DNA from 4 places in the Cytobacillus solani genome. Region 4 is predicted to be linked to each of the others. Evidence: a T-box and tRNA genes for the amino acid it is inferred to sense, from the RefSeq annotation. Region 4 holds a T-box; the other regions hold tRNA genes.
The links. The T-box of region 4 lies ahead of ileS (isoleucine--tRNA ligase). A T-box ahead of a tRNA ligase gene usually reads a tRNA of that ligase, here a tRNA-Ile.

Region 1 (5,473 bases), 1.8 Mb from region 4:
TAAAGAGTGCGTAATAGCTCACTGGTCGAGTGACTCTGCGCCGAAAATGTACCGGGGCTAAACGTATCACCGAAGCTGTGGATGGACATCTACGATGTCCGTGGTAGGAGAGCGTTCTAAGGGCGTTGAAGCTAGACCGCAAGGACTGGTGGAGCGCTTAGAAGTGAGAATGCCGGTATGAGTAGCGAAAGATGGGTGAGAATCCCATCCACCGAATGCCTAAGGTTTCCTGAGGAAGGCTCGTCCGCTCAGGGTTAGTCGGGACCTAAGCCGAGGCTGAAAAGCGTAGGCGATGGACAACAGGTTGATATTCCTGTACCACCAAACTCCGTTTGAGCAATGGGGGGACGCAGGAGGATAGGGTAAGCGCACTGCTGGATATGTGCGTCTAAGCAGTTAGGCTGCAAGCGAGGAAAATCCCGTTTGCGTGAAGGCTGAGCTGTGACAGCGAGGGAAATATAGTACCGAAGTTCCTGATTCCACACTGCCAAGAAAAGCCTCTAGTGAGGATAAGGTGCCCGTACCGCAAACCGACACAGGTAGGCGAGGAGAGAATCCTAAGGTGAGCGAGAGAACTCTCGTTAAGGAACTCGGCAAAATGACCCCGTAACTTCGGGAGAAGGGGTGCTTTTTAGGGTGAATAGCCCTGAAAAGCCGCAGTGAATAGGCCCAGGCGACTGTTTAGCAAAAACACAGGTCTCTGCGAAGCCGCAAGGCGAAGTATAGGGGCTGACGCCTGCCCGGTGCTGGAAGGTTAAGAGGAGGGGTTAGCTTACGCGAAGCTCTGAATTGAAGCCCCAGTAAACGGCGGCCGTAACTATAACGGTCCTAAGGTAGCGAAATTCCTTGTCGGGTAAGTTCCGACCCGCACGAAAGGCGTAACGATCTGGGCACTGTCTCAACGAGAGACTCGGTGAAATTATAGTACCTGTGAAGATGCAGGTTACCCGCGACAGGACGGAAAGACCCCGTGGAGCTTTACTGTAGCCTGATATTGAATTTCGGTACAGCTTGTACAGGATAGGTAGGAGCCTTGGAAGCCGGAGCGCCAGCTTCGGTGGAGGCATCGGTGGGATACTACCCTGGCTGTATTGAAATTCTAACCCATGCCCCTGATCGGGGCAGGAGACAGTGTCAGGTGGGCAGTTTGACTGGGGCGGTCGCCTCCTAAAAAGTAACGGAGGCGCCCAAAGGTTCCCTCAGAATGGTTGGAAATCATTCGAAGAGTGTAAAGGCATAAGGGAGCTTGACTGCGAGACCTACAAGTCGAGCAGGGACGAAAGTCGGGCTTAGTGATCCGGTGGTTCCGCATGGAAGGGCCATCGCTCAACGGATAAAAGCTACCCCGGGGATAACAGGCTTATCTCCCCCAAGAGTCCACATCGACGGGGAGGTTTGGCACCTCGATGTCGGCTCATCGCATCCTGGGGCTGTAGTCGGTCCCAAGGGTTGGGCTGTTCGCCCATTAAAGCGGTACGCGAGCTGGGTTCAGAACGTCGTGAGACAGTTCGGTCCCTATCCGTCGTGGGCGCAGGAAATTTGAGAGGAGCTGTCCTTAGTACGAGAGGACCGGGATGGACGCACCGCTGGTGTACCAGTTGTTCTGCCAAGAGCATCGCTGGGTAGCTATGTGCGGAAGGGATAAGTGCTGAAAGCATCTAAGCATGAAGCCCCCCTCGAGATGAGATTTCCCATAGCGTCAAGCTAGTAAGACCCCTGAAAGATGATCAGGTTGATAGGTTTGAGGTGGAAGCGTGGTGACACGTGGAGCTGACAAATACTAATCGGTCGAGGACTTAACCAAAATGAAATACATGATGTCTGTCTGTTATCTAGTTTTGAAGGAATAATCCTTTAACTAAAAATAGTCTGGTGGCGATAGCGAGAAGGTCACACCCGTTCCCATCCCGAACACGGCAGTTAAGCTTCTCAGCGCCAATGGTAGTTAGGGGCTGTCCCCTTGTGAGAGTAGGACGCCGCCAGGCTAGGCCCTAATGTTGGGCTATTTTTTTCGTCTAATTTAATATGGGCCCCTTGGTCAAGCGGTTAAGACACCGCCCTTTCACGGCGGTAACACGGGTTCGAATCCCGTAGGGGTCACCATTTTGGAGGATTAGCTCAGCTGGGAGAGCATCTGCCTTACAAGCAGAGGGTCGGCGGTTCGATCCCGTCATCCTCCACCATAATTTTTATACCGGTATTTCCCAATTGAATGCCGATAGTTCGCGTATTTTGTTTTTCTTTTTATTTTATGGGGCCTTAGCTCAGCTGGGAGAGCGCCTGCCTTGCACGCAGGAGGTCAGCGGTTCGATCCCGCTAGGCTCCACCATATAGATTATTAACATAATATTTTGGCGGCGTAGCTCAGCTGGCTAGAGCGTACGGTTCATACCCGTGAGGTCGGGGGTTCGATCCCCTCTGCCGCTACTTATTTAATATGGAGGAATACCCAAGTCCGGCTGAAGGGATCGGTCTTGAAAACCGACAGGCGGGTCAAACCGCGCAGGGGTTCGAATCCCCTTTCCTCCTCCATTTAATTTAATATTACTATCGCGGGGTGGAGCACGATCGAAAACGCTTCGAAGGAATTACTTCAGCGCACCGATTGAGCTGCTGCTTGAATAATCTTCCCGAAATCGGGGCGGTTATTTTAACTGTAAGATAATTGCATAATTAAAAATTTATAATATTACTATCGCGGGGTGGAGCAGTTCGGTAGCTCGTCGGGCTCATAACCCGAAGGTCGCAGGTTCAAATCCTGTCCCCGCAATATGGTCCGGTAGTTCAGTTGGTTAGAATGCCTGCCTGTCACGCAGGAGGTCGCGGGTTCGAGTCCCGTCCGGACCGCCATTTTTTTGTATTTGGCTCAGTAGCTCAGTCGGTAGAGCAAAGGACTGAAAATCCTTGTGTCGGCGGTTCGATTCCGTCCTGAGCCACCATTTTCATTCTAAATATGGCGGTTGTGGCGAAGTGGTTAACGCATCGGATTGTGGTTCCGACATTCGTGGGTTCGATTCCCATCAGCCGCCCCATTTGTGTAATTTATGTAGAATTGGTTAGATCATGTAGTTTTTTCAATGATGTAATTGATGATGAAATTTCAATGGGCTATAGCCAAGCGGTAAGGCATCGCACTTTGACTGCGACATGCGTTGGTTCGAATCCAGCTAGCCCAGCCATTATTTTTTAAGGCGGCATAGCCAAGTGGTAAGGCAGAGGTCTGCAAAACCTTTATCACCGGTTCAAATCCGGTTGCTGCCTCCAATTTTAATATGCGGGTGTAGTTTAGTGGTAAAACCACAGCCTTCCAAGCTGTTGTCGAGGGTTCGATTCCCTTCACCCGCTCCATTATTTATAATATAATGGGCCTATAGCTCAGCTGGTTAGAGCGCACGCCTGATAAGCGTGAGGTCGATGGTTCGAGTCCATTTAGGCCCACCATAAATGATTTATTATTCCGCAGTAGCTCAGTGGTAGAGCTATCGGCTGTTAACCGATCGGTCGTAGGTTCGAGTCCTACCTGCGGAGTCAATTTTATATTTGAAGAAGCACAGTGTCGTAGAGCTATGCGGTTTTGGACGAAAAATATTTATACTATTTATAAGGATTAACTAACATGTCTTTTTGGAAAGTTAGTAATCCTTTGTTGTTTATTCTAGAAAAGTATACAGATATGGTTTAACAGTCTGGATCTCTATTTTTGATTATCAATGTTCTAATATATGCTATATTTTTCATAGGTTATATATGGAGAAATTGCAATAGCAGGGGATATATAAATGGAGGCATTTCAATAATCCCGTTTTTATTATTGTTTATTTTGGTGTTCTTGGTTTAGTAATTTGGTTTGCAGCTACCTTTATTTAAGCCCAAAAAGAAAGAAATATAATTCTCAAATGAATTTCTAATAAGCTCGGCGGTCTTACTATTGATAAAAAGGAATAGGATTAATGTTTTTTGAAAAAGTATCATTAATAATTGCATAGGAATATTGAATAATTAATGCCCAATTTCACAGAGTTTTATTGCGAAATTGGGCTTTTTGTTTATTATCAATTAGTCATTACTAATATTTTTAGCATCCCAGCTTTGTTGTAGCTTTCGAATATAAATGATTTGACCAATATGATAGGCATTATGGGTAGTTGCATTCCCAAGTACCTCCCACCATTTCACTTTTTCAGGGAATCCGTATACATCACTTTCTACTTTTTCAGCTGTTAGAAGATCCTGCCACTGTAAAAGGATAAGCAGTAAGCGTTCTTTTAGGTTCTGAAAACTTTGATTATCCGGGATAATGAAGCTTTCATTATTATTATCTAATGGCGAAACAGCTTTGACATTTGATTCTTTGTATCTCGTTTGCCATGTTTCATTCCAATAAAGTAAATGCTGTACAATTTCAGCGATACTATGACAATCCTTGTTAGGCTTCCAAAAAGCTTCTTTTTCTGTTAAATGTTCAACTGAGTCAGTAAATGGAAGATACCAGCTAGGATCATTTGCATTTGCTAATAGCTGATCGGCTATAACATCTTTAACATGAAACATTTAAACCACACTCTTTCGTTATAAATTTTCAGCTTTCTTATGCTGACGATGACCATATGACTTCCAACTAATAAATAGAATGGTAACAATGATCAACCCTAACAGCAGGAATGTCTGATAATTTGTAACCATTTTTATAATTGATTCGGTATCACCTTTGTAAAATTGTCCGATGCTTAAAAACAGAAAGGTAGTAGGAGCGATTCCAATCATAGTGAGTAAAGTATATAGATGAAGTTTCATATTAGACATGCCAGCTAGGAAAGGAACAATATTTCCTAAATGAAGAGGACTTGAAATAGCAACACTCCATACGCCATACTTGCTGAAAGATGCTTTTGCTCTTGCTAAACTTTCTTTCTTTGCTGCACTTAATCTGTTTTCAACGGAGTTGCCAAGTTTATAGCCAATATAATAGGGTATATAGCTGCCAATTGCATACAAAAAGCTTCCTAGCAGCGAAATACAGCCAATTTCAAACCATGTTAAATCAATGATAAAGCCAATGGTTACAATAAAGAATGTACCGATAAAGGGGAACGCACTTCCTTCAATAAACAAGGAAAGAAGAACACCTGCAATTCCCCAACTTTCTATAAGACTCAATAAGATTTCAGTCATCACTCTCACTCCAAGTTTAAAAAACGAATACTTAAAGCATAAAGGATCTTTAAAAAATCAAATAGATGCTGAAGAAGTAAGTTCAACTAAGTCTTAAGAAGTAGAAGGGGATGCAGTTACCTCGTTTATTTTTTTTGAATAAGGGCGAACCCAAGCCCGGTTGGATCAACTAAATAAGCAAGATAAAAATGGTCAAATTCCATTTTGTCTCGTACAATGATAGCTCCGTTATTTTTAGCATTAGATATAGCTGTATTAATTGAATCCACTTCAATTTGTATGCGTGTGCCGTGAGGATAAT
Region 2 (5,473 bases), 1.7 Mb from region 4:
ACTTTATAAAAACCGCCACATATTAATAAGCTACATCTATCCAATTATTGTTGGTGTTCTAATTGGATTGTTTTCCGGTATGATCAGCGGAATCTTAATTGCAAAGGTTTTTGGAATAAACCGTGACTTAATTCTATCCATAATTCCAAAGTCAATTACTACACCTGTAGCCATTCAGATTGCTACAGATTTGGGTGTTGAGCCTTCTATGACAATGGTATTTGTCATGATTGCCGGTTTTTCTGGTGTTATTCTAGGGCCATTATTTTTAAAATGGAGCCGCATTAATAGCTCTATTGGCAGAGGGATTGCCTTTGGAAGTGCATCACATGCTCTCGGCACCTCGAAGGCATTTGAATATGGCGAACTGACAGCGTCCATCAGCTCTGTTTCTATGACATTATGTGCTGTTCTTGGGTCCATATTTGGACCCATTGTTGCATGGGCTTTTCATATTTAGAATCTCTGAAAAAGGAGACATTAAATGAGGCAATTACCGAACAAATTTGTACAAACAATCAAGTCTGTCCACAAAGAGAACGGTGAACAATGGCTGAAGCGTTTTAATAAGCTCATTGAGGAATGTGAGGAGCGCTGGGACATCCAGATCATGCCTCCATTCCCTTTGTCTTATAATTTCGTTGCGCCTGCTGTGCAAAAGGATGGGAAAGAAGTCGTTGTTAAGCTTGTCATTCCTGGTGAGGAATTCAATGCAGAGGTTTACACGATACAGCAATTTAACGGTCGTGGAATGGTGGGGATCATTGATGTGGATCTCAAAAAAGGAATTCTCATTCTTGAACGACTAACTCCAGGAAAAATGTTAGCATCCATAGAAGATGATGAAGCAGCGACACGTATTGCTTCAAGAGTCATGAAAGCATTGTGGGTTCCAGCATCGGATACTCTGCAAATTCCTACTAGTGAAGATAGGGAAAAAGCTTTATTAAACATATTGATAGAAAACCCTGAAGGAATTGGTCCCATTACAAAAGAGACGCTTCAGGAAGCAGCTAAAACATTTACAGCATTGAATAGATCAATAGAAAAGCCATACTTGCTTCATGGCGATCTTCATCATTACAATATATTGAATGCTGGCAGCGATTCATGGGCAGCCATTGACCCTAAAGGATTAATTGGTGATAGAGAATATGATGTCATTCAATTTTTATTGAATCGGCTGCCTGCAGAAAATTTGTCAGCTTTGATTGACAAGCGTATAGCCCTTTTAGCAGAGGAATTAGATCTCGATACTCATAGAATTTATTCATGGGGATTTGCCCATTCCGTTTTAGCCACATGTTGGTCTATTGAAGACCATGGGAATTATGATGAAGCTTTTTTTCATTCGATACAATACTTTTGGGACCATCGCCGACCTATTTAAGGGATCGGGTAAGATGGTCCTTTTTAATGACTCCGATTAATAAGCTTTCCTTCCTTTGGAATCCTCCCTTCAGCAATCCAGTCTTTAATGATTTGATTGAAAAAGGCCGGATTTGCGAGAGACAGTCCATGTCCTATATTTGGGATAATCATGCCTATACAATTTGGATTCCTCTGCACAATATCGATTGCTGACTTCTTCATTACGGCTTTCTCTTTTTCACCTACAGTAACCAATATCTGCGCCCTTGCTTCATGGAAATGATCGGGTATCTCAAATGACATATTTTCCTCTAGTATTCGAATCAAAGTATCAGATTTCATTTGACAGGTTTCTTTATAATAGATTTCAAAATTATCCTTCCCAATATAAAGTGTTCTTGCCTGAATTCTTGAAAATGACTGATTTTTGATAAGGGGAAATGTAAGTTTAATAGAGGGGCTGATCCACTTTTTCACCCAAAGCATAGGCCTTACTAGCGCACTATTGATCATTGCATAATCGATTAATTCTGGTTTCATGCTTAACATTTGAATGGTTACCTGAGCGCCTAATGAAAATCCAATTACAATCACTTGCTTTCCATCTGCTTTTTCTTGAACTAATTCAATTAGTTTTTCAGCAGAGTTTTTTATCGAAAAGTACGTTCCATCATCGCTCTTCCCTTGCTCAGGCAAATCTGGGACAATGCAATGATAATGCATGAAGAATTGAACCTGCTTATCCCACATCCAGCCGGTCACTCCTCCGCCATGCAAAAAAAGCATTAATGCGGCTTTTTTATCTCCGTATTCTTTATAATGCAATCGTTAGATCCTCCTTTAAGTACAGAATAAGTACGTTTGTACAATTCCAGGGTTTGGTACTTGTTTTTCTATTGCCTTTCCAGCCCATTTTTTTAGTTTTTCATCGTATACTCCTGCTTTTTTTAATAAAGGGGTTACTTACTATTTCTACTATATTTCAAATCATCCTTCTTTTTATGGCCTAGATATGTGAAAAGGGACATGGTGACTTTTCACCTTGTCCCTTTTCAACCCCTAATTTTCTGATGTGTATTTGATTTTAATCTTTTTATCCTGTTCAGGGGCTCGGATCGAATCAAAGCGCAAGTATAGTTTTTTAGGGTCTGCAAAGTAATGGCTTTCCAAATAGATAATTCGCTCATTCTCACTTATCCATGTATCCCGAACTGTATTCCTATTCCAGAATTCTCCTTTTTTATCCTCCAGCCTAAGCCGGAAAAGTCCTGACGAGGCGATTGAAGCCTGGAATAATATTAAAAGACTTTCTGGGAGTAATAAATATATTTCCTTATAAAAAGTAGTTGTGTGAAAAAAAAGAAACACGGAGGGATGTATATGGATAAGATTGTTTATACGATTCAGCCCCCTGATAATTTTTAGGGATTGTTGAAAATATATGAATCATTAGGTTGGAATTCTCTAAAATTAACTTTCAATGATTTAGAGAAAATGTGTAAACAAAGCTGGTTTGCAGTGTACGCTTTTGATGAAAAACAGTTAGTTAGGATAGGATAAGTTATTTCTGATGGTGTTATTACTGCCATTATATGTGGAGTTTGTGTAATGCCTGGTTATCAGTCCATGAGAATTATAAAACAGATTGTGACGGGGCCACATTGTAGTTTGGGTTATATAATTCTTCTTCTATTGCAGCATCGATCTCAAATCAATGAATAATTTCAGTGAATGTTGCTGTAAGAGTGAATCGGCCGCACATTGATTGCTAACACCTCAATGATCTATTTTGAAATATTGTACCAAATTAACAGGCAGCAAAAAAGGATAGCTAACCATACTAATGCACTATGGTCAGCTATCCTTTTACTTATTATTTGAATTACTTTTTTACGCGCCTTAGAGGATTCGAACCTCTGACCGTACGCTTAGAAGGCGTATGCTCTATCCAGCTGAGCTAAAGGCGCATGATATATGTATGGCGGAGAAGGAGGGATTTGAACCCTCGCGCCGGTTACCCGACCTACACCCTTAGCAGGGGCGCCTCTTCAGCCTCTTGAGTACTTCCCCAATTATAAAAATGGCTCCGCAGGTAGGACTCGAACCTACGACCGATCGGTTAACAGCCGATAGCTCTACCACTGAGCTACTGCGGAATAATAAATCATTTATGGTGGGCCTAAATGGACTCGAACCATCGACCTCACGCTTATCAGGCGTGCGCTCTAACCAGCTGAGCTATAGGCCCATTATATTATAAATAATGGAGCGGGTGAAGGGAATCGAACCCTCGACAACAGCTTGGAAGGCTGTGGTTTTACCACTAAACTACACCCGCATATTAAAATTGGAGGCAGCAACCGGATTTGAACCGGTGATAAAGGTTTTGCAGACCTCTGCCTTACCACTTGGCTATGCCGCCTTAAAAAATAATGGCTGGGCTAGCTGGATTCGAACCAACGCATGTCGCAGTCAAAGTGCGATGCCTTACCGCTTGGCTATAGCCCATTGAAATATCATCATCAATTACATCATTGAAAAATCTACATGATCTAACCAATTCTATATAAATTACTCAAATGGGGCGGCTGATGGGAATCGAACCCACGAATGTCGGAACCACAATCCGATGCGTTAACCACTTCGCCACAACCGCCATATTTAGAATGAAAATGGTGGAGGGGGGCAGATTCGAACTGCCGAACCCGAAGGAGCGGATTTACAGTCCGCCGCGTTTAGCCACTTCGCTACCCCTCCATATTGAATGAAGGTTAAAAAAGGATAAAAAAAATGGTGGCTCAGGACGGAATCGAACCGCCGACACAAGGATTTTCAGTCCTTTGCTCTACCGACTGAGCTACTGAGCCACACAATAAACTATATATTAACAGTAGGTCCCTACTGGAAAAAATATGGCGGTCCGGACGGGACTCGAACCCGCGACCTCCTGCGTGACAGGCAGGCATTCTAACCAACTGAACTACCGGACCATATTGCGGGGACAGGATTTGAACCTGCGACCTTCGGGTTATGAGCCCGACGAGCTACCGAACTGCTCCACCCCGCGATAGTAATACTATAAATTTTTAATTATGCTATTATCTTACAGTTAAAATAACCGCCCCGATTTCGGGAAGATTATTCAAGCAGCAGCTCAATCGGTGCGCTGAAGTAATTCCTTCGAAGCGTTTTCGATCGTGCTCCACCCCGCGATAGTAATATTAAATTAAATGGAGGAGGAAAGGGGATTCGAACCCCTGCGCGGTTTGACCCGCCTGTCGGTTTTCAAGACCGATCCCTTCAGCCGGACTTGGGTATTCCTCCGAAAAAATAAACAAAGCAGCTAAAATAGAACTGCCTATTTGAAGTAAGTTTATGGTGGAGCCTAGCGGGATCGAACCGCTGACCTCCTGCGTGCAAGGCAGGCGCTCTCCCAGCTGAGCTAAGGCCCCATAAAATATGAATGGTCGGGAAGACAGGATTCGAACCTGCGACCCCTTGGTCCCAAACCAAGTGCTCTACCAAGCTGAGCTACTTCCCGTTTTTATGGCGCGCCCGAAAGGAGTCGAACCCATAACCTTCTGATCCGTAGTCAGACGCTCTATCCAATTGAGCTACGGGCGCTATTTTTTAAAGTGGTGCCGAGGACCGGAATCGAACCGGTACGGTAGTCACCTACCGCAGGATTTTAAGTCCTGTGCGTCTGCCAGTTCCGCCACCCCGGCAAATAATTGGAGCGGAAGACGGGATTCGAACCCGCGACCCCCACCTTGGCAAGGTGGTGTTCTACCACTGAACTACTTCCGCAAATAAAATGATGCGGGTGAAGGGAGTCGAACCCCCACGCCTTGCGGCGCTAGATCCTAAGTCTAGTGCGTCTGCCAGTTCCGCCACACCCGCATTATTTAAATGGTGAGCCATGAAGGACTCGAACCTTCGACCCTCTGATTAAAAGTCAGATGCTCTACCGACTGAGCTAATGGCTCCAAAACGAAATTTTATTTCCTAATCTTTGATATCAGTCCTAATTGTGTTCCAAATCCCTGCGTGATTTGTCACAGATTGCTACAACTTGCTATTCAAGGATGAATGCTTCGACCTG
Region 3 (5,473 bases), 2.1 Mb from region 4:
GACAGGACGGAAAGACCCCGTGGAGCTTTACTGTAGCCTGATATTGAATTTCGGTACAGCTTGTACAGGATAGGTAGGAGCCTTGGAAGCCGGAGCGCCAGCTTCGGTGGAGGCATCGGTGGGATACTACCCTGGCTGTATTGAAATTCTAACCCATGCCCCTGATCGGGGCAGGAGACAGTGTCAGGTGGGCAGTTTGACTGGGGCGGTCGCCTCCTAAAAAGTAACGGAGGCGCCCAAAGGTTCCCTCAGAATGGTTGGAAATCATTCGAAGAGTGTAAAGGCATAAGGGAGCTTGACTGCGAGACCTACAAGTCGAGCAGGGACGAAAGTCGGGCTTAGTGATCCGGTGGTTCCGCATGGAAGGGCCATCGCTCAACGGATAAAAGCTACCCCGGGGATAACAGGCTTATCTCCCCCAAGAGTCCACATCGACGGGGAGGTTTGGCACCTCGATGTCGGCTCATCGCATCCTGGGGCTGTAGTCGGTCCCAAGGGTTGGGCTGTTCGCCCATTAAAGCGGTACGCGAGCTGGGTTCAGAACGTCGTGAGACAGTTCGGTCCCTATCCGTCGTGGGCGCAGGAAATTTGAGAGGAGCTGTCCTTAGTACGAGAGGACCGGGATGGACGCACCGCTGGTGTACCAGTTGTTCTGCCAAGAGCATCGCTGGGTAGCTATGTGCGGAAGGGATAAGTGCTGAAAGCATCTAAGCATGAAGCCCCCCTCGAGATGAGATTTCCCATAGCGTCAAGCTAGTAAGACCCCTGAAAGATGATCAGGTTGATAGGTTTGAGGTGGAAGCGTGGTGACACGTGGAGCTGACAAATACTAATCGGTCGAGGACTTAACCATAAATGATTACTCTACTTCTTCTTTAACATTATCTAGTTTTGAGAGAATAAATTTCAATTTTTCTCTTGAAAAAATTAAAAAAGACGTTATAATAAAACTTGTCTTCAAAAAAGTTTGGTGGCGATAGCGAGAAGGTCACACCCGTTCCCATCCCGAACACGGCAGTTAAGCTTCTCAGCGCCAATGGTAGTTAGGGGCTGTCCCCTTGTGAGAGTAGGACGCCGCCAAGCTTTAATAATGGAGGATTAGCTCAGCTGGGAGAGCATCTGCCTTACAAGCAGAGGGTCGGCGGTTCGATCCCGTCATCCTCCACCATTACTTTATTATGCCGGCCTAGCTCAATTGGTAGAGCAACTGACTTGTAATCAGTAGGTTGGGGGTTCAAGTCCTCTGGCCGGCATGTTTCCTAGAAAGAGCCATTAGCTCAGTCGGTAGAGCATCTGACTTTTAATCAGAGGGTCGAAGGTTCGAGTCCTTCATGGCTCACCATTTAAATAATGCGGGTGTGGCGGAACTGGCAGACGCACTAGACTTAGGATCTAGCGCCGCAAGGCGTGGGGGTTCGACTCCCTTCACCCGCATCATTTTTATCTGCGGAAGTAGTTCAGTGGTAGAACACCACCTTGCCAAGGTGGGGGTCGCGGGTTCGAATCCCGTCTTCCGCTCCAATTACTTGCCGGGGTGGCGGAACTGGCAGACGCACAGGACTTAAAATCCTGCGGTAGGTGACTACCGTACCGGTTCGATTCCGGTCCTCGGCACCACTTTAAAAAATAGCGCCCGTAGCTCAATTGGATAGAGCGTCTGACTACGGATCAGAAGGTTATGGGTTCGACTCCTTTCGGGCGCGCCATTTAAAAACGGGAAGTAGCTCAGCTTGGTAGAGCACTTGGTTTGGGACCAAGGGGTCGCAGGTTCGAATCCTGTCTTCCCGACCATTCATATTTTATGGGGCCTTAGCTCAGCTGGGAGAGCGCCTGCCTTGCACGCAGGAGGTCAGCGGTTCGATCCCGCTAGGCTCCACCATAACTCTTATAACTATATTTTGGCGGTGTAGCTCAGCTGGCTAGAGCGTACGGTTCATACCCGTGAGGTCGGGGGTTCGATCCCCTCCGCCGCTACCAAAATATTTAGGATTGCATTTAGGACCTTTAGCTCAGCTGGTTAGAGCAGACGGCTCATAACCGTCCGGTCGTAGGTTCGAGTCCTACAAGGTCCACCATATTTATTATTCGGAGGAATACCCAAGTCCGGCTGAAGGGATCGGTCTTGAAAACCGACAGGCGGGTCAAACCGCGCAGGGGTTCGAATCCCCTTTCCTCCTCCATTTAATTTAATAATACTATCGCGGGGTGGAGCAGTTCGGTAGCTCGTCGGGCTCATAACCCGAAGGTCGCAGGTTCAAATCCTGTCCCCGCAATATGGTCCGGTAGTTCAGTTGGTTAGAATGCCTGCCTGTCACGCAGGAGGTCGCGGGTTCGAGTCCCGTCCGGACCGCCATTTTTAAAATAATACATAACGTGGCTCAGTAGCTCAGTCGGTAGAGCAAAGGACTGAAAATCCTTGTGTCGGCGGTTCGATTCCGTCCTGAGCCACCATTTAGTATATTGCGGGTGTAGTTTAGTGGTAAAACCACAGCCTTCCAAGCTGTTGTCGAGGGTTCGATTCCCTTCACCCGCTCCATTATTTATAATATAATGGGCCTATAGCTCAGCTGGTTAGAGCGCACGCCTGATAAGCGTGAGGTCGATGGTTCGAGTCCATTTAGGCCCACCATGAATGATTTATTATTCCGCAGTAGCTCAGTGGTAGAGCTATCGGCTGTTAACCGATCGGTCGTAGGTTCGAGTCCTACCTGCGGAGCCATCATATGGGGAAGTACTCAAGAGGCTGAAGAGGCGCCCCTGCTAAGGGTGTAGGTCGGGTAACCGGCGCGAGGGTTCAAATCCCTCCTTCTCCGCCATATGCTGGCCCCTTGGTCAAGCGGTTAAGACACCGCCCTTTCACGGCGGTAACACGGGTTCGAATCCCGTAGGGGTCATAAGAAAAAGCTGTCAACTATAAGTTGGCAGCTTTTTTTTCGTCTAGCAGGTAATTTGAATAGAATTTCAAAAAGACCAAACGCTCGATAAAATTCGGCAAGTGCTAGATAAGACAAAAAAGTTGCTCGATAAATTCGGAAACATGCTAGGTAAAATAAGATAGTTGCTTGAAAATGTCCGAAACCTCCCATATTCAATCGAAAAATGTGCGGAACATTCAGTGTGCAGCTAGATTTATAACGAACATATGCTAATGAATATAAAAAGATCTTTTTTTGGCAGCAAATAGCTAATCAAACTTTACTTCTCTTTCCTCTAGCTTTCTTCCTGGATTGTTCAAGTCAATATCAGAAGTAATTCCAGTAGATGGCCCTCTAAATAAATCTCCTACTGCAAGTATTTTTCCATCAGGCGCTTCGAATAAAGGCGTTTTTACTTCATTTTTAGTTGCTTCATTAATTAAGTACTCTTCCTCTTTATTGCTCAATACAGTATTCCACCTTTCAAAAATTACTTTTCTTAGTTTGTCTAGTGTTAGTTGATTTTATGTCGAAATCAGATGAATGGATCAGAATCCTACCGCTTTATATCAATTTACTTCACTTATTGTCAATAAATTTAGAAAGTATTTACAAGGTTATTATTATAATCAAACGAATATATTCATGGAGGTCTACAAATAGCTTTATGGGAGAAGGGGTGTAATGAATACTGTAACTGATTATGAAATGCATTTATTTCATGAAGGAACATTATATGAGAGTTATCGTCTCTTTGGTGCGCACTTGATTAAGGAAAATGAAAGAATAAATACTCGTTTTTGTGTTTGGGCACCAAACGCTCAATCTGTCAGATTAGTTGGAAATTTTAATAACTGGAATGGAGAACGCTTTCAGTTACATAGAGTAAATAATGAAGGGATATGGAGCATTCTTATTAAAGGGGATATGCAAGGATGCATATATAAATATGAAGTCATTACACAAGATGGCAGAAGGATATTAAAAGCTGATCCTTTTAGCTTTTTTTCAGAGGTCAGGCCGAGAACTGCCTCCATTGTATACTCGTTAGAAGGCTATGATTGGAAGGACTGTGAGTGGATAAAGAAAAGGCAGGAAAGGAATCACCTTGCAGAACCAATGGCAATCTATGAAGTACATATTGGTTCGTGGAGGAAACATAAGGATGAGTCCTATTTATCCTATAAGGAACTAGCTGTGGAATTAATCCCATATGTAAAGGAGCTTGGATTCACTCATATTGAGTTATTGCCATTAACTGAGCATCCGCTCGACGAATCATGGGGTTATCAGGGGACTGGATACTATTCAGTAACAAGCAGGTATGGAACACCAAAGGAATTTATGCATTTCATTGATCAATGTCATCAACACAACATAGGGGTCATACTAGATTGGGTTCCCGGTCACTTTTGTAAGGATGAGCATGGATTATTTCAATTTGATGGTTCATTTTTATATGAATATGAAAGACCTGTTGACCGAGAAAATGCAGTATGGGGGACAGCAAATTTTGATTTAGGAAAAAAAGAAGTTCAAAGTTTCCTTATTTCGAATGCACGATTTTGGATGGAGTATTACCATATTGATGGTCTTCGGATCGATGCCGTTGCTAATATTCTATACTGGCCAAATCGCTATGGGGAGAACAATCCATATGGAACCCATTTTTTAAAAACGCTGAATCAAACAATATTATTATATGATTCTTCTTTTTTGTTGACGGCAGAAGATTCTACGGCATGGCCGGGCGTAACTTATCCAGTGCAATATGGCGGGCTTGGTTTCAATTATAAATGGAATATGGGGTGGATGAACGACATTCTTATGTATATGGAAGCATCTCCAGAACAGCGAAAATATCTTCATGGAAAAATCACGTTTTCACTGCTCTATGCATTTAAAGAGAACTTTGTCCTTCCGCTTTCTCATGATGAAGTGGTTCATGGAAAAAAATCACTTTTGAATAAAATGCCAGGCGATTACTGGCAAAAATTTGCCCAATATCGCCTGCTGCTAGGCCTAATGATGGCACATCCGGGGAAAAAATTACTGTTCATGGGATTCGAGCTTGGCCAGTTCGATGAATGGAAGGATCAATCACAATTAGATTGGAATTTGCTTGAATATGAAATGCATCGAAAGTTAAATGCATATGTTAAAGAACTTCTAGCGATGTATCACTGTTCCAAACCGCTTCATGAATTAGATTCCCTAAGTAAGGGCTTTGAATGGATTGATGTACATAATCATCAGCAATCGATCTTCTCTTTTATCCGGAAAGAAAAAGAGGAAGAAGAGCATCTTGTTGTTGTATGTAATTTCACGGAGCGTGTTTACCATGATTATCAGATTGGCGTACCGCAACAAGGTTCCTATCAAGAAATATTTAATAGCGATCACGATAAGTTTGGCGGGTCTCATTTGATTAATACGGGCCAGTTGCAAACAGAAAATATGGAATTCCATGGAAAGCCATCCTCTTTGAAAATGACCATTCCACCATTTGGAATATCAATATTACGTCCTATAAAGCATCGAAAGGAGAGAAATGAAAA
Region 4 (5,473 bases):
GATTTTGGCCGTAAGCGACTTGCCGATTACTTTTTCATTACGGGCTTCTTCTAATGCCTTTAAGACGTCATTACGAAGCTTCATGAATGATGTCCATTTTTCCTCTAAAGCTTTAGCCTTCGGAAGCTCTTCGTACTCTGGCATATCCGTTAACTGGACACTTTCTTCTTTCACTGATGGAATAAAGCCCCAAACCTCGTCAGCCGTATGAGAAAGAATAGGAGCAACCAACTTCGTTAATGCAAGTAAGCTCTCATAAAGAACTGTTTGGATTGCGCGGCGATCCTTATGATCCGTTCCCTCAATATATAAAATATCTTTAGCAAAATCAAGGTAGAAAGCACTTAAATCGAGTGTACAGAAATTGTTAATTGCATGATAAATTCCTGCAAACTCATAATTTTCATAAGCATCACGAACCGTTTTAATCAATTTATTCAGCTTAACAAGCATAAATTGATCCACTTCACGTAAATTTTCATAAGCCACCTTATTTACAGCCGGATCAAAATCATCTAGATTTCCTAGCAAGAAACGGAATGTATTGCGGATTTTCCGGTACACTTCAGCCACTTGCTTTAAAATTGGGTCAGATACCCGGACGTCAGCTTGATAATCAACAGAAGCAACCCATAGTCTTAAAATATCTGCACCAAGCTGGTTCATTACTTTAGCAGGAACAACAACATTTCCAATCGATTTACTCATTTTTCTTCCTTCACCATCAAGAGCAAATCCATGGCTTAAAACTCCTTTATATGGAGCTTTCCCTGTTACAGCAACAGCAGTTGAAAGGGAAGAATTGAACCAGCCGCGATATTGATCAGAGCCTTCAAGATATAAGTCAGCTGGTCTTTGCAGATCATCACGTTCCAAAAGTACAGCTTGATGGGAAGAACCGGAATCGAACCATACATCCATAATATCTGTCTCTTTTGTAAACTTGCCGTTCGGGCTTCCAGCATGTGTGAATCCTTCAGGAAGCAAGTCTTTTGCCTCACGCTCAAACCAAATATTTGACCCGTGTTCACGGAAAAGATTGGAAACATGATCAATTGTCTCATCCGTAATAATTGCATCTCCATTTTCAGCATAGAATACCGGAATTGGTACTCCCCAAGCACGCTGACGGGAAATACACCAATCGCCACGGTCACGAACCATGTTAAATAATCTCGTTTCTCCCCAAGCAGGCACCCATTTTGTTTCCTTTACTGCATCCATAAGGTCATTGCGGAAATCTTTAATGGAAGCAAACCATTGAGCTGTTGCACGGAAGATAACTGGCTTTTTCGTTCGCCAATCATGCGGGTATGAGTGAGTAATGAAGGTGAGCTTTAATAAAGCACCTGCAGCCTCAAGCTTTTCAGTAATCGGCTTATTTGCTTCATCATAGAATAATCCTTCAAAGCCAACTGCTTCTTTTGTCATTACCCCGCGATCATCAACTGGACATAATACATCCAGACCATATTTTTGACCAACATAGAAGTCATCTTCCCCATGTCCTGGTGCTGTGTGAACACATCCAGTTCCAGCATCTGTAGTAACATGTTCTCCAAGCATAACAAGTGAATCTCGTTCGTATAGCGGATGTTTGGCAAGGATATGTTCAAGTTCAGCGCCTTTCACGGTTTTAACCACTTGCGGGTTTTCCCATTCAACCTCTTTTGTTACTGCTGATAATAAATCCTCAGCAACTAGATACTTGCTGTCTTTTTCTTCAACGACAACATAATTAAGTTCAGGGTGAACCGAAATTCCTAAGTTTGCTGGAATCGTCCAAGGTGTTGTTGTCCAAATGACAATTTGCGTATCTGCATCAAGAACATTCTTTCCGTCTGCCACCTTAAATCCAACATAGATAGAAGGAGAACGTTTATCTTTATATTCAATTTCAGCTTCAGCCAAAGCGGATTCAGATGAAGGAGACCAGTAAACAGGCTTTTTCCCTTTATAGATGTAGCCTTTCTTTGCCATATCTCCGAAAACTTTAATTTGCTGTGCTTCATATTCAGGCTTTAAAGTGATATAAGGATTCTCCCAATCTCCTCTCACACCTAAACGTTTAAATTGCGTACGCTGGCTGTCGATTTGTCCATATGCATACTCTTCACATAGCTTACGGAACTCAGCAATCGTCATTTCCTTACGCTTTACTCCTTTATTTGTTAGGGCTTGCTCGATTGGCAGGCCATGCGTATCCCAACCTGGAACATAAGGTGCATTATAGCCAGTCATTGATTTATGACGCACGATGATATCCTTAAGAATCTTGTTTAATGCATGACCCATATGGATATCGCCATTTGCATAAGGAGGTCCATCATGCAGGACAAACATTGGACGGCCTTTCGTATGATCTTGTACCTTCTTGTAAATGTCCATTACTTCCCACTTTGCTTGGATTTCAGGCTCGCGCTTTGGTAAATTCCCTCTCATTGGAAATTCAGTTTTTGGCATTAATAATGTGTCTTTGTAATCCATGTCCATTCCTCCAGTTTTGCTCATTTACTCCATGATTTCCACTTCTCTTCACAATAAAACTTACTGAAAAGTAAATAAAAAAAACCCTCTCATCCCAAAAAGGGACGAGAAGGTTTTATCTCCCGCGGTACCACCCTTGTAGATAGAAATTCAATCTTTTCTATCCGCTCAAGCATTCTTAACGCGAATGAATCGCCTATGCTTAATAATTCATTTGAACGTTCAGCAAGGAACTCAAGGGTGATCTTCCAATATTTTGCTTCTACCGGGCTTTCACCATCCCCGGATCGCTAACAGGCAAATTCATGCACTGCTTAAAGCATATAAATATTGTACTGTCCCTCTCACAGTTCATATTTCTTAATTTACTTTGTTTTAAAAATTATATGCATTTATTTAACATTCGTCAAGCCAATGAATCTTCTTCTTGAGCAGATTTTAATTCAGTTGCATCAAGCTCGTATTCAAGAAGATGATCCCAATCATCATTATTCAGTAAATCTAATTGTGCTTCAATAAGCATTTTAAAACGAGTCCTGAACACCTTTGATTGCTTCTTCAGCTCTTCAATTTCAAGAGCAATCTTTCTTGCCTTTGATAAAGATTCATTTACAATCCGATCAGCATTTTTTTCAGCTTCCTTAATAATGAGCTTTGCTTCTTTTTGAGCATTTCTTCTTACTTCTTCTGCTGCTTCTTGAGCCACGACAATTGATTTGTTTAATGTTTCTTCAATCGTTGTAAAATGGCCAATTCGTTCGTTAAGATCATTAAGCCTTTCTTCTAATTCCTTTTTCTCCCGAATGACAATTTCATAGTCTTTTATCACTTGGTCAAGAAATTCGTTCACTTCGTCTTCATCATAGCCTCGGAATCCTTTGCTGAATTCCTTATTATGAATATCCAACGGTGTTAATGGCATCATGGCCACCTCCCAAAATCCTTCAATTATGTATAGAGCTATTATTCGACAACTTGCAGCAAATTCCTGCAAATTGAAAATAATTTTTATAACAGCAATTCTCCCTAAAATGAAACAAATTAGTATGTTGTATACAAAGGTTGATTTCCGCTTCAGGCTGATCGCTTTCCGCGGGGTGGGCGGTGAGCCTCCTCGGCACATTAGTGCCTGCGGGGTCTCACCTGTCCCACTCATCCCGTAGGAGTCTCTCACCTTCCGCTCCAATCAACTAACATATTTGCATGCAGAGTCAATTAGAGAATGACTAATTGCAACAAATCATTGAAATAGGCAAGATACATGAAAATATCTAAACAAGCCATACTTAAATGTATTCCAAATTGCCAGTAATAGAATTACTTTGCCTTCCCCGCAGTGATTTTCCATTTGTCTTTTTTGGTTTTTCCTTCAATAGAGATGATTTTTGAACGTCCATAGCCCCTGACAGATATCATATCATATTCTTTGCATTCAGAAGCAGGATTTTCGATTAAGCTCCAATTTAATTTTACCAGACCTTGCTGGATAAAACCTTGTGATTTTTGCCTTGATAAATGATAAATAGCTGAAATTACGGTGTCTAATCTCAACGAAGTAGATGTAACAGAAACTTCATGCCAATTTTCTTCTGGCTGAACAGCATTTGCAAGTGGCTGTGCACGTAAACTAACAGATGTTTTCCCAACCGATTCTAATTGCAAGCTTATATAGTCCTCCACATCCTTTGAAACAAAAAACTGAATTCTCCCGTCATGAACAAGAATGTCTCCGAACTTGCCCCTTTTTAATCCTAAAGACATCAAGCTGCCTAGCACTTGCGGATGTTCAAGTGTAATAAATTTACTAGGGTACTCAACTTCAAATAAACAAATCTGATAATCCTCTTCTTCAACTTGAAAATAATCTGGATAAATAATTGCACGTTTTCGTTCTGAAGAGTGTGTACCGCCAAACAGTTCAAATTTCACTTCCGTTTGACTGCCAATGATTGACCTAACAATTTCCTGCTCCCTTGGATCAAGAAAATCGGTTAGCTTTGGTGCATAGGCAGCATCAACTGCATCCTTCCAGTTAAGAACTTGATCAATAAACTCCTTTTCTTCCGGACGGAAATGCTGGTATATCGTCATTCATTCATAAACCCCTTTACAAGCCCAAATAAAGAGGGCCGAGTAAAGCCCTCTTTTATCGTTTAACTTATCCAAACAAATAATTGTCCTAATCCGCTTATTGCAAACTTAAGAACTAAAATCGCAACGATTGGTGAAATATCAATCATGCCAAGTGGAGGAATTATTTTTCTAAACGGCTCTAAATATGGCTCACAAATTCTTGCTAAAAATTGACCAATTACTGATTCTCTTGCACCCGGAAACCATGTCAATAGAATATAAATAATTAATGCCCATGAATAATAGTTAATAATCGTTGCGATAATGTTGAATAATAGTACCATTTAGTGCTACCACCTCGTATTTTCGAAATCTTGCTCTTGCATCATTTGTGAAATATTACCGGAAATTTCAATATTATCAGGAGTACAAAGGAAAATATCTGTACCAATTTTTTGAATATCTCCGCCAATTGCATAGACCGTTCCGCTTAGGAAGTCAACAATTCTTTTTGCTTGATCCTTTTCAATTCTTTGTAAGTTAACGACAACTGCACGTCTATTCTTCAAATGGTCAGCAATATCCTGTGCTTCCGCATAAACGCGCGGTTCGACCAGAACCATTTTGGATGACTTTTGCACACTTTGCAGGCTGACAATATTATTTTTTTGTGCAGGCTGAGCTTTTGGTGATTGTTTAACAGGCTCTAATTCTTCTTCGACGATTTCCTCTTCTTTATAGTCATATTCATCATCTAAGAAGAAAAATGTTTTAAATTTAGATTTGATACTCATTTTTTATCAACCTCCTACTCCTTCTTCACCTACTAAAGCGGTGCCTATTCGTACCATTGTTGCTCCTTCTTCAATGGCAATCGCATAGTCATTTGACATTCCCATTGACAGCTCTGCGC

Region 1: it encodes a tRNA-Ile, which carries the amino acid that the T-box ahead of ileS (isoleucine--tRNA ligase) is inferred to sense. The anticodon was not compared.
Region 2: it encodes a tRNA-Ile, which carries the amino acid that the T-box ahead of ileS (isoleucine--tRNA ligase) is inferred to sense. The anticodon was not compared.
Region 3: it encodes a tRNA-Ile, which carries the amino acid that the T-box ahead of ileS (isoleucine--tRNA ligase) is inferred to sense. The anticodon was not compared.

What each region holds. Positions count from the first base shown of each region.
Region 1 is NZ_CP041305.1:1,572,391-1,577,863, reverse strand. It holds rRNA gene FI644_RS08155 (23S ribosomal RNA) at 1-1,804, shown strand, start outside; rRNA gene rrf (5S ribosomal RNA) at 1,869-1,985, shown strand; tRNA gene FI644_RS08145 (tRNA-Glu) at 2,029-2,103, shown strand; tRNA gene FI644_RS08140 (tRNA-Val) at 2,108-2,183, shown strand; tRNA gene FI644_RS08135 (tRNA-Ala) at 2,254-2,329, shown strand; tRNA gene FI644_RS08130 (tRNA-Met) at 2,354-2,427, shown strand; tRNA gene FI644_RS08125 (tRNA-Ser) at 2,440-2,532, shown strand; tRNA gene FI644_RS08120 (tRNA-Met) at 2,697-2,770, shown strand; tRNA gene FI644_RS08115 (tRNA-Asp) at 2,774-2,850, shown strand; tRNA gene FI644_RS08110 (tRNA-Phe) at 2,864-2,939, shown strand; tRNA gene FI644_RS08105 (tRNA-His) at 2,957-3,032, shown strand; tRNA gene FI644_RS08100 (tRNA-Gln) at 3,105-3,179, shown strand; tRNA gene FI644_RS08095 (tRNA-Cys) at 3,191-3,264, shown strand; tRNA gene FI644_RS08090 (tRNA-Gly) at 3,275-3,348, shown strand; tRNA gene FI644_RS08085 (tRNA-Ile) at 3,365-3,441, shown strand; tRNA gene FI644_RS08080 (tRNA-Asn) at 3,457-3,528, shown strand; gene FI644_RS08075 (DinB family protein) at 4,057-4,551, opposite strand; gene FI644_RS08070 (DedA family protein) at 4,570-5,172, opposite strand; gene FI644_RS08065 (VOC family protein) at 5,298-5,473, opposite strand, start outside.
Region 2 is NZ_CP041305.1:1,556,761-1,562,233, forward strand. It holds gene FI644_RS07885 (LrgB family protein) at 1-460, shown strand, start outside; gene FI644_RS07890 (aminoglycoside phosphotransferase family protein) at 485-1,390, shown strand; gene FI644_RS07895 (alpha/beta fold hydrolase) at 1,414-2,157, opposite strand; partial or broken gene FI644_RS26810 (GNAT family N-acetyltransferase) at 2,800-3,066, shown strand; tRNA gene FI644_RS07910 (tRNA-Arg) at 3,265-3,338, opposite strand; tRNA gene FI644_RS07915 (tRNA-Ser) at 3,351-3,441, opposite strand; tRNA gene FI644_RS07920 (tRNA-Asn) at 3,453-3,527, opposite strand; tRNA gene FI644_RS07925 (tRNA-Ile) at 3,543-3,619, opposite strand; tRNA gene FI644_RS07930 (tRNA-Gly) at 3,636-3,709, opposite strand; tRNA gene FI644_RS07935 (tRNA-Cys) at 3,720-3,793, opposite strand; tRNA gene FI644_RS07940 (tRNA-Gln) at 3,805-3,879, opposite strand; tRNA gene FI644_RS07945 (tRNA-His) at 3,952-4,027, opposite strand; tRNA gene FI644_RS07950 (tRNA-Tyr) at 4,045-4,128, opposite strand; tRNA gene FI644_RS07955 (tRNA-Phe) at 4,163-4,238, opposite strand; tRNA gene FI644_RS07960 (tRNA-Asp) at 4,285-4,361, opposite strand; tRNA gene FI644_RS07965 (tRNA-Met) at 4,365-4,438, opposite strand; tRNA gene FI644_RS07970 (tRNA-Ser) at 4,603-4,695, opposite strand; tRNA gene FI644_RS07975 (tRNA-Ala) at 4,748-4,823, opposite strand; tRNA gene FI644_RS07980 (tRNA-Pro) at 4,836-4,912, opposite strand; tRNA gene FI644_RS07985 (tRNA-Arg) at 4,919-4,995, opposite strand; tRNA gene FI644_RS07990 (tRNA-Leu) at 5,008-5,096, opposite strand; tRNA gene FI644_RS07995 (tRNA-Gly) at 5,104-5,178, opposite strand; tRNA gene FI644_RS08000 (tRNA-Leu) at 5,190-5,271, opposite strand; tRNA gene FI644_RS08005 (tRNA-Lys) at 5,282-5,357, opposite strand.
Region 3 is NZ_CP041305.1:2,929,365-2,934,837, forward strand. It holds rRNA gene FI644_RS14650 (23S ribosomal RNA) at 1-853, shown strand, start outside; rRNA gene rrf (5S ribosomal RNA) at 967-1,083, shown strand; tRNA gene FI644_RS14660 (tRNA-Val) at 1,093-1,168, shown strand; tRNA gene FI644_RS14665 (tRNA-Thr) at 1,181-1,253, shown strand; tRNA gene FI644_RS14670 (tRNA-Lys) at 1,267-1,342, shown strand; tRNA gene FI644_RS14675 (tRNA-Leu) at 1,353-1,434, shown strand; tRNA gene FI644_RS14680 (tRNA-Gly) at 1,447-1,521, shown strand; tRNA gene FI644_RS14685 (tRNA-Leu) at 1,529-1,617, shown strand; tRNA gene FI644_RS14690 (tRNA-Arg) at 1,630-1,706, shown strand; tRNA gene FI644_RS14695 (tRNA-Pro) at 1,715-1,791, shown strand; tRNA gene FI644_RS14700 (tRNA-Ala) at 1,804-1,879, shown strand; tRNA gene FI644_RS14705 (tRNA-Met) at 1,901-1,977, shown strand; tRNA gene FI644_RS14710 (tRNA-Ile) at 1,999-2,075, shown strand; tRNA gene FI644_RS14715 (tRNA-Ser) at 2,088-2,180, shown strand; tRNA gene FI644_RS14720 (tRNA-Met) at 2,200-2,273, shown strand; tRNA gene FI644_RS14725 (tRNA-Asp) at 2,277-2,353, shown strand; tRNA gene FI644_RS14730 (tRNA-Phe) at 2,376-2,451, shown strand; tRNA gene FI644_RS14735 (tRNA-Gly) at 2,463-2,536, shown strand; tRNA gene FI644_RS14740 (tRNA-Ile) at 2,553-2,629, shown strand; tRNA gene FI644_RS14745 (tRNA-Asn) at 2,645-2,719, shown strand; tRNA gene FI644_RS14750 (tRNA-Ser) at 2,726-2,816, shown strand; tRNA gene FI644_RS14755 (tRNA-Glu) at 2,823-2,894, shown strand; gene FI644_RS14760 (hypothetical protein) at 3,185-3,382, opposite strand; gene glgB (1,4-alpha-glucan branching enzyme) at 3,600-5,473, shown strand, end outside; gene FI644_RS14770 (glucose-1-phosphate adenylyltransferase) at 5,473-5,473, shown strand, end outside.
Region 4 is NZ_CP041305.1:5,016,776-5,022,248, forward strand. It holds gene ileS (isoleucine--tRNA ligase) at 1-2,487, opposite strand, end outside; T-box leader at 2,585-2,844, opposite strand; gene FI644_RS25190 (DivIVA domain-containing protein) at 2,894-3,409, opposite strand; gene FI644_RS25195 (YlmH family RNA-binding protein) at 3,805-4,578, opposite strand; gene FI644_RS25200 (YggT family protein) at 4,641-4,904, opposite strand; gene FI644_RS25205 (cell division protein SepF) at 4,911-5,354, opposite strand; gene FI644_RS25210 (YggS family pyridoxal phosphate-dependent enzyme) at 5,361-5,473, opposite strand, start outside.